Regions from separate parts of the Streptomyces sp. NPDC002265 genome, predicted to be linked through region 1. Evidence: predicted binding sites of a transcription regulator. Region 1 holds the regulator's gene; the other holds the start of a gene.
What was found. Region 1 encodes HspR, which represses chaperone genes until heat shock. Its sites were predicted from a motif close to TTGAGNNNNNNNNNCTCAA; they were not measured.
Positions count from the first base shown of each region.

Region 2: a site for HspR is predicted at 2,755-2,773, ahead of lon (endopeptidase La). Genes of this name have one in related genera too.

Region 1 is NZ_JBEOWS010000354.1:2,212-6,651, reverse strand. Features, by position in the region: gene ABT085_RS38575 (DUF4352 domain-containing protein) at 1-491, shown strand, start outside; gene ABT085_RS38570 (sugar ABC transporter substrate-binding protein) at 631-1,728, opposite strand; gene ABT085_RS38565 (heat shock protein transcriptional repressor HspR) at 2,109-2,561, opposite strand; gene dnaJ (molecular chaperone DnaJ) at 2,567-3,748, opposite strand; gene grpE (nucleotide exchange factor GrpE) at 3,785-4,440, opposite strand, start outside; gene dnaK (molecular chaperone DnaK) at 4,438-4,440, opposite strand, start outside.
Region 2 is NZ_JBEOWS010000125.1:8,788-13,227, forward strand. Features, by position in the region: gene ABT085_RS22155 (lysozyme) at 1-206, shown strand, start outside; gene lon (endopeptidase La) at 318-2,732, opposite strand; gene ABT085_RS22165 (GNAT family N-acetyltransferase) at 3,028-3,810, shown strand; gene ABT085_RS22170 (rhomboid-like protein) at 3,947-4,440, opposite strand, start outside.

The sequences.
Region 1 (4,440 bases):
GCGACGCGGGGGGCGGGAGTCCGGCGGGTCCGTCGCCCTCCGCGGCCGTACAACGGCCTTCCAGGGCTTACAAGGATGGACACCTCACGTTCACCTTGCTGTCCCTGCGGTGTGGCCTTACGGCTGTCTCGGGATCGCACAGTGAGGCGCAACCCGACGGCCAGTTCTGTGCGATCCGGCTGCGGGTGGAGAACAAGGACCCCGAGTTCCACACGTACGTGGTCGCGCGGCAGCGCCTGGAGGGCGTCGCCGGCCGGCGCGGCCGGGCGGACACCTTCGCGATGGCGGTACGGCGTCAGCACGACCAGGTCGAGATCGGCGGACACGATCTCGTCGAGGTCGAGATCTGGTACGACGTGCCGCGCGACGCGAAGGTCACGGGCGTGCGCGTCTCGGGCGACCGCGACCGGGCCGGCTTCATGGACAGCCGTCCGGTGGAGCACGCCCCGGAGGGCGTGCTCATCCCGATGAAGCCACTCGTGGGCTGGTGAGGCGTCCTGGGACCGGTGAGGTCTCCAGGGGCCACTGAGGCGCGTGCAGGCCGCTGAGGCGCTCGCGGACCGCCGGGACGGGCCTGTCGAGCCGTTCGCGGGCCTGTGAGCCGCTCGCCGGCCCGTGCGGCGCCAGGGTCTACTTGAGGCCGATCGCGGAGCAGGCGGCCTTGTAGTCGGCCGTGCAGATGTCGGAGATCTTGTAGATGCCGTCCGCGACGACGGTGTCCTTGATGTTGTCCTTGGTCAGCGCGACCACGCTCACCAGCAGCGAGGGGATGTTCTTGTTCGTGGGGCTGTCGACCTTGTCACGGGTCAGGGCGTCGAACTGGATGTCGTGACCCTGGATCCGGGCGACGGCCATCTGCGCGGCGGCCTCGGCCTCCTCCGGGTACGACTTGTAGACGCTCATGTACTGCTGGCCGGCGACGATCCGCTGAACACCCGCCAGCTCCGCGTCCTGGCCCGTGATAGGCGGCATGGTGGTGACGCCCGCGGCCTTGAAGGCCTTGATGACACCGCCGGCCATACCGTCGTTGGCCGCGTAGACGCCGGCGATGTTGCTCTTGCCGATCCGCTCGATCGCCTTGGTCATCTTGGCCTGGGCCACGTCGGGGTTCCAGTCCTTGGTGTCCCAGGTGTCGGCGATGACCACCTTGCCGTCGAGCTCGGAGAGCGCGCCCGCCTTGAACTGCTTGGCGTTCGGGTCGGTGGGCGAGCCGTTGACCATGACGATCTTGCCGGAGGAGTTGTCCACCTGCTCGGCCAGGGTGCGGCCCTGCACCTCGCCGACGAGCTCGTTGTCGAAGGAGATGTACGCGTCGATCGGGCCCTCGGACAGACGGTCGTAGGCGATGACCGGGATGCCCGCGTCCTTGGCCTTCTTCACCATGCCCGCGATGGCGTGGGAGTCGACGGCGTCCAGCAGGATGATGTCGACCTTGTCGTCGATCATCTTCTGCATCTGGGTGGCCTGCACGTCCGCGTCGGAGGCGGCGTTGGCGTAGGCGGTCCGGCCCTGGCCGTTGGTCAGGGAGGCGACCTTCGCCTTGATGATCGGGTAGTCGAAGTCCGCGTAACGCGTGTTCGTCTTCTCCGGCATCAGGATGCCCACCGTGACGTCGTTGCCCTTCGTCGGGCTCGCTTCGGCAGCGTCCCCCGATGCGTTGAGCATGCCGCAGCCTGCCAGCGAGAGAGTCATAGTGGACGCGGCCACGGATATGGCGATACGACGCATTCGGGGGCTCACTTCAAGTGCGATCCGGACATGGGTACGACATGGTGACCCAGGTGTCTGAAAAGACAACGCGTCCGCAACCGTCGGCGTCAAGCCGAAGCACTTAACGAGATAGCAACATCATGCTCCGCTTCGCTCACAGTCGGTCGCGAAGGCCCTGCAGATTCTTCACCAAACGGTCTTTTATGGCCCCTTCACTCAATGGAAGTTCACGGAAAAGTAAAGTTTCACACAACCCGTCACTGCTCCGTCAAACCATGATCACGAAGGGTCCCGGCGTCCGCCCGGACCCCGTCGCCGGAGGCACGCGAAGGGGCCCGGGAGATCTCCCGGGCCCCTTCACACACGTGCCGTCGCGTCGTACCGCCGCGTCGCGGCCCTCAGTCCGAGGGCCCCTGCCGCTTCGGCCGCCAGACCACCAGCGCGCTGGTCTGCTGGACCTCCTGGTACGGGACCAGGTCCCGCCGGTAGGAGGCGTGCACCGCGGCCTCGCGCTGCCGCATCGTGGCCGCCGCGCCCTCCAGCGCCGCCTCCATCTCCGCGACGCGGGACTGGAGCGCCGCGACCTGGTTCTCCAGTTCGATGATCCGCTTGATGCCGGCCAGGTTGATGCCCTCGTCCTGCGACAACTGCTGGACGGTGCGCAGCAGTTCGATGTCGCGGGCCGAGTAGCGCCGCCCCCGTCCGGCGGTGCGGTCGGGGGAGACCAGACCCAGGCGGTCGTACTGACGCAGCGTCTGCGGATGCAGACCGGAGAGCTGGGCCGCCACCGAGATGACGTAGACCGGGGTCTCCTCGTTCAGTTCGTACGGGTTACGCCGACGGCCGTCCATCACGCTCAAGCTCCCTTCGCGGCCTCGAACAGCTCCGCCCGCGGGTCCTCCCCCGCGGTCGCCTCGCGATACGCCTCCAGTGCGTCACGAGCATTCCCCGACAGGTCCTTCGGAACACTCACCTCGACGGTGACCAGCAGGTCGCCGCGGGTGCCGTCCTTGCGGACCGCGCCCCTGCCACGGGCGCGCATGGTGCGGCCGTTGGGGGTGCCCGGGGGGAGCTTCAGCGTCACCGGCGGGCCGCCGAGGGTCGGAACCCGCACCTCGCCGCCGAGCGCCGCCTCCGTGAACGTCACCGGCACGGTGACGGTGAGGTTGTCGTCCTTGCGGCCGAACACCGGGTGCGCGTCGACGTGCACGACGACGTACAGGTCGCCCGCCGGTCCGCCCCGCTCGCCCGGCGCGCCCTTGCCGCGCAGCCGGATCCGCTGCCCGTCGGTGACACCCGCCGGGATGCGGACCTGCATGGTGCGCGAGGACTTGGCACGGCCGCTGCCCTTGCACTCCATGCAGGGGTGCTCGGCGATCAGGCCGCGGCCCTTGCAGTCCGGGCAGGGGTCCGTCAGCGAGAAGCCGCCGCCGGAGCCCCGCGCCACCTGTCCGGTGCCGACGCAGGTCGGGCACACCCGCGGGGTGCCGTTCTTGTCGCCGGTGCCGGAACAGGCCTTGCAGGCCTGCTGCGAGGTCATCCGCAACGGGACCGTCGCGCCCTCGATCGCCTCGGTGAAGCTGAGGGTGACCTCGGTGTCGATGTCCTGGCCGCGCCGGGGCTGGGCGCGGGTGCCGGTGCCCGCGCCGCCCCGGTTGAACAGGCCCCCGAAGACGTCGCCGATGCCGCCGCCGAAGCCGCCGGCACCGCCGCCGCCCTGGGGGCCGCCGCCGAAGAGGTCGCCCAGGTCGAAGTTGAAGTTGCCGCCGCCCGCGCCCGGTCCCGGGCGGAACCCGCCGGCACCGAAAAGGGCGCGGGCCTCGTCGTACTCCTTGCGCTTCTTGGGGTCGCCGAGGACGTCGTTCGCCTCGGAGATCTCCTTGAACCGCTCCTCGGCCTTGTCGTTGCCCTTGTTGGCATCCGGGTGGAACTCGCGGGCGAGCTTCCGGTACGCCTTCTTGATCTCGGCCTCGGTCGCGTCCTTGGGGACGCCGAGGACCTTGTAGTAGTCCTTCTCGATGAAGTCCTTGGTGCTCATCCCCGACGTCCCTCCTTCCGCTTCCGCGTCTGAGCGTCAGCCCTCGTCCGGGCCACCGCTCTCCTTGTCGTCACCCGTCTCGGCCGAGTCCTCGGCCTTGACCGTCTGCGCCCCCGGCTGGGGCTCGGCCACCGCCACCCGCGCGGGGCGGATGGTGCGCTCGCCGAACCGATACCCGGGCTGGAGAATCGCCACGCACGTCGTCTCCGTGACGTCCGGCGCGTAGCTGTGCATCAGGGCCTCGTGGATCGTCGGGTCGAAGGGCTCGCCCTCCTTGCCGAACTGCTGCAGGCCCATCTTCGCCGCGACGGTCTCCAGCGACTCCGCGACGGACTTGAAGCCGCCGACCAGCTCGCCGTGATCACGCGCGCGACCGATGTCGTCGAGCACGGGCAGGAGCTCGGTCAGGAGGTTCGCGATGGCGATCTCCCGGACCGCGATCCGGTCCCGCTCGACCCGGCGACGGTAGTTCTGGTACTCGGCCTGGAGCCGCTGGAGGTCCGCGGTGCGCTCACCGAGCGCGGTACGCACCTGGTCCAGCTGGGCCACCAGGGCCGCGGTCTGGTTCGCGTCCCCGGCCGGGGCCGCAGCCTCCTCCGCGGAGGGAGCGGCGGCCTTCGGCTCGGCGTCGTCAGAGGTGGCGCCGGAGGGGACGTCGGGCTTCTCGTCAAAGCCCGGGGTCTCCTCCGTCA
Region 2 (4,440 bases), on a different contig from region 1:
GGTGGACCCAGTGCACCGGCAACTACGGCGGCTTCGCCTCGGCCGACCCGCTGTGGATCGCCCGGTACGCCTCGGACGCGGGGACGCTGCCCGCCGGCTGGTCGTACTACACGATGTGGCAGTACACGTCGTCCGGCCCGACGGTCGGCGACCACGACAAGTTCAACGGAGCCCTGGACCGGGTGGTCGCGCTCGCCAACGGCTGACCCGCGGCACGCGCCCACCCCCACCCCCGCACCCGCACAGGGCGAAGGCCCGGGTCACCGTCACGGTGACCCGGGCCTTCCCCGTCCGGTGCCCGCCGACCGGCACCGGGGTCAGGCCGCCACCGGCACCTCCGGCGACGCGCTGTTCGTGGCCGGCGCGAGCGCCAGCTCCAGGACCTGGCGGACGTCGGTGACGGCGTGCACGTCGAGCTTGTCCAGCACCTCCGCCGGGACGTCGTCCAGGTCGGGCTCGTTGCGCTTGGGGATGATCACCGTGGTGACCCCCGCCCGGTGCGCGGCGAGCAGCTTCTGCTTCACCCCGCCGATCGGCAGCACCCGCCCGGTCAGCGAGACCTCGCCGGTCATCGCCACGTCCGTACGGACCAGCCGGCCCGACAGCAGCGACGCGAGGGCCGTCGTCATCGTGATGCCTGCGCTCGGGCCGTCCTTGGGGACCGCGCCCGCCGGGAAGTGGATGTGCACACCCCGGTCCTTCAGATCGGCGACGGGCAGTTCCAGCTCGGCGCCGTGCGAGCGCAGGAAGCTCAGCGCGATCTGCGCCGACTCCTTCATCACGTCGCCCAGCTGACCGGTGAGGGTCAGGCCCGCCGCGCCCGTCTCCGGGTCGGCCAGCGACGCCTCGACGAAGAGGACGTCGCCGCCCGCGCCGGTGACCGCGAGCCCGGTGGCGACACCGGGGACGGCCGTGCGGCGCTCGGCCGGGTCCTGCGCGGACTCCGGCACATGGTGCGGCCGCCCGATCAGCGCGCGCAGGTCGGCGTCGGTGACGGTGAACGGAAGCTCCCGCTCGCCCAGTTCGTGCTGGGCCGCGACCTTGCGCAGCAGCCGGGCCAGGGACCGCTCCAGGGTGCGTACGCCCGCCTCACGGGTGTACTCGCCGGCGAGCTTGCGCAGCGCGCTCTCGTCCAGGGTCACCTCGTCGGCGCCGAGTCCGGCCCGCTCCAGCTGGCGCGGCAGCAGGTGGTCCCGGGCGATGACGACCTTCTCGTCCTCGGTGTAGCCGTCCAGGCGGACCAGCTCCATCCGGTCCAGCAGCGCCTCCGGGATGGCTTCGAGCACGTTGGCGGTGGCCAGGAACACCACGTCGGAGAGGTCGAGTTCGACCTCCAGGTAGTGGTCGCGGAAGGTGTGGTTCTGGGCCGGGTCGAGGACTTCGAGCAGGGCCGCGGCCGGGTCGCCGCGGAAGTCGGAGCCCACCTTGTCGATCTCGTCCAGCAGGACCACCGGGTTCATGGACCCGGCCTCCTTGACCGCCCGCACGATCCGGCCGGGCAGCGCGCCGACGTACGTACGCCGGTGGCCACGGATCTCGGCCTCGTCGCGGACGCCGCCGAGGGCGACCCGGACGAACTTGCGGCCCATGGCATGGGCGACCGATTCGCCCAGACTGGTCTTTCCGACACCCGGCGGGCCCACCAGGGCGAGCACGGCACCGCCGCGCCGGCCGCCGATGACACCCAGGCCGCGGTCCGTACGGCGCTTGCGCACCGCCAGGTACTCGGTGATCCGCTCCTTCACGTCGTCCAGCCCGGCGTGCTCGGCGTCCAGGACCGCCTTGGCGCCCTGGATGTCGTAGGCGTCCTCGGTCCGCTCGTTCCAGGGCAGTTCGAGGACGGTGTCGAGCCAGGTGCGGATCCAGGAACCCTCGGGCGACTGGTCGCTGGAGCGCTCCAGCTTGTCGACCTCCTTCAGGGCCGCCTCGCGGACCTTCTCGGGCAGGTCGGCGGCCTCGACCCGGGCGCGGTAGTCGTCGGACTCCTCGCCCTCCTTCTCGCCGTTCAGCTCGCGCAGTTCCTTGCGCACGGCCTCCAGCTGGCGCCGCAGCAGGAACTCGCGCTGCTGCTTGTCGACGCCCTCCTGGACGTCCTTCGCGATCGTCTCGGCCACGTCCTGCTCGGCGAGGTGGTCGCGCAGCTGCTGGGTCGCGAGCTTCAGCCGGGCCACCGGGTCGGTGGTCTCCAGCAGCTCCACCTTCTGGTCGGTGGTCAGGAACGGCGAGTAGCCGGAGTTGTCGGCGAGCGCGGAGACGTCCTCGATGGCCTGCACCCGGTCCACGACCTGCCAGGCGCCGCGCTTGCGCAGCCAGGCGGTCGCCAGGGCCTTGTACTCCTTGACGAGTTCGGTGACGTGGCCGGGCAGCGGCTCGGGCACGCTCTCGTCGATGCGGGTCGCCTCGACCCACAGGGCCGCGCCCGGTCCGGTGGTGCCGGCGCCGATGCGCACGCGGCCGCGGCCGCGGATCAGCGCGCCCGGGTCGCCGTCGGCCAGCCGGCCCACCTGCTCGACGGTGCCGAGCACACCGGTGCCCGCGTACGCCCCGTCGATCCGGGGCACCAGCAGCACCCTGGGCTTGCCGGGCTCCGAGCGCGCGGCGGCCTGGGCGGCCTCCACCGCGGCCCGCACGTCGGCGTCGTTCAGATCGAGCGGCACCACCATTCCGGGCAGCACGACCTCGTCGTCGAGCGGCAGCACAGGCAGAGTGAGCGGTGTGGACGTCGAAGCCATGATCTCCCCTTCGGCATGCAAGTTGAGCTATGCCGACTCAATGCACCTGAGCCTCCGAATGTTCCCCACCGGGTGTTCGCTCTGAGCGATCGACTCCGCCGCAACGGGTGACACCCGGCACAACACCGCCGGACCCCGTCTGCTTCCGCCCTCACCTCCCCGCTTCCCCCCTCTTCCCCGCCTCCCCTCCTCCCGCGGTTCCGCCCGCCTTCCGCTCCCCCGCTCCACCCCCGCTCCGCACGCCCCGCGAAAAGGTGTTGCCCGTGCCCGGTCCCCCGGCCGTACGTTCTTCCCCATGACGGAAACCCAGAGCCTGCTCGACGCCTACGACGCCCAGTTGCGCTGTGCCCCGCCGCCCGGAGTCGCGTACGAGTACGACGGCCCACTGCTCCGCCTCGACCTGGGCTTCCGCGGCTTCGTCAGCGGACCGCGCGATCTGGGCGGCCTGCGCGGGCGCGAGGTCGACGAGCTGATCGCACGGCAGCGGGACTTCTTCGCGGCCCGCGGACAGGCGGTGGAGTGGAAGGTCCGGGGGCACGACAGCCCGGCCGATCTCACGGACCGGCTGCGCGCGGCGGGCTTCGAGCCCGAGGCGCGGGAGACGGTCCTCATCGGATCCGTGGCGCGGCTGGCGGCGGAATCACCCGCCGCACCGGACGGCGTCACCGTGCGCCAGGTCACCGCGGACGCCGACCTGCGCCGGGTGGCGGCCCTGGAGACGGCGGTCTGGGGCCTGGACCTGAGCTCGATCGCCGACGACCTGACCGGGCGCGTGGCCCGCGCTCCGGAGGAGATCGCCGTCCTGGTCGCCGAGGCGCGGGGCGAGGTGGTCTGCGCGGCCTGGCTGACCTTCCGCCCCGGCAGCGACTTCGCCTCGCTGGCGGGCGGCTCGACGCTGCCCGAGTGGCGCGGCCGGGGGATCTACCGCGCCCTGCTGGCCGCCCGCGCCGAGCTCGCCGCCGCCCGGGGCGTCCCCCATCTGCACGTGGACGCCTCCGACGACAGCGAGCCCATCCTGCGCCGGCTCGGCTTCCGGGCGGTGACCACGACGACTCCTTACGTCTGGTCACCTCAGTAGGCAGGTCCTTGCGTGCGGTCACCGCGGCAGGCAGGCCCTTGTGTGCGGCCACCGCGACAGGCGGGCCCTTGCGTGCGGCCACCGCGACAGGAAGGTCCTTACGTGCGGCCACCGCGACAGGCGGGGCGGCGGGAGGTCACCGCGCCGCCACGGTGGCGGCGCGGCCGCGGTGCCAGCGGCGCGTCACCGGCCAGGTGGCGCAGCCGACCGCCAGGGACATCAGATGCCCCCAGTTCGTCATCGGGTCCGCGAACCCGATCAGGTCGCGCACCAGCATCGCGGCGAACACCACGAGCAACGGCCGGCCCAGCCACGGGGCGAGCAGACCCGTCAGGGCGCCGACACCGGCGGCGACCCCGAAGCTGATGCCGTAGTCGAGGCGGTGCAGGGAACTGGCGGGGAGACGGCCGGCCAGGACGGCCAGTCCCACCGGAACCTCGGTCGCGAGGGTCGCCGTGACGTGCCCGAGCAGGAAGACACCGGCCGTGCGCAGTCCTCCTATCCGCCGCTCCAGGGCGGTGAGGACGAGCAGACAGCAGATCGCGTAGACGGACAGAACCCCGCCCGCGATCCACAGCGCGCTGGCCAGCAGGACCAGTACGGGGGTGCGCACAAGGTGCGCCACGTCGG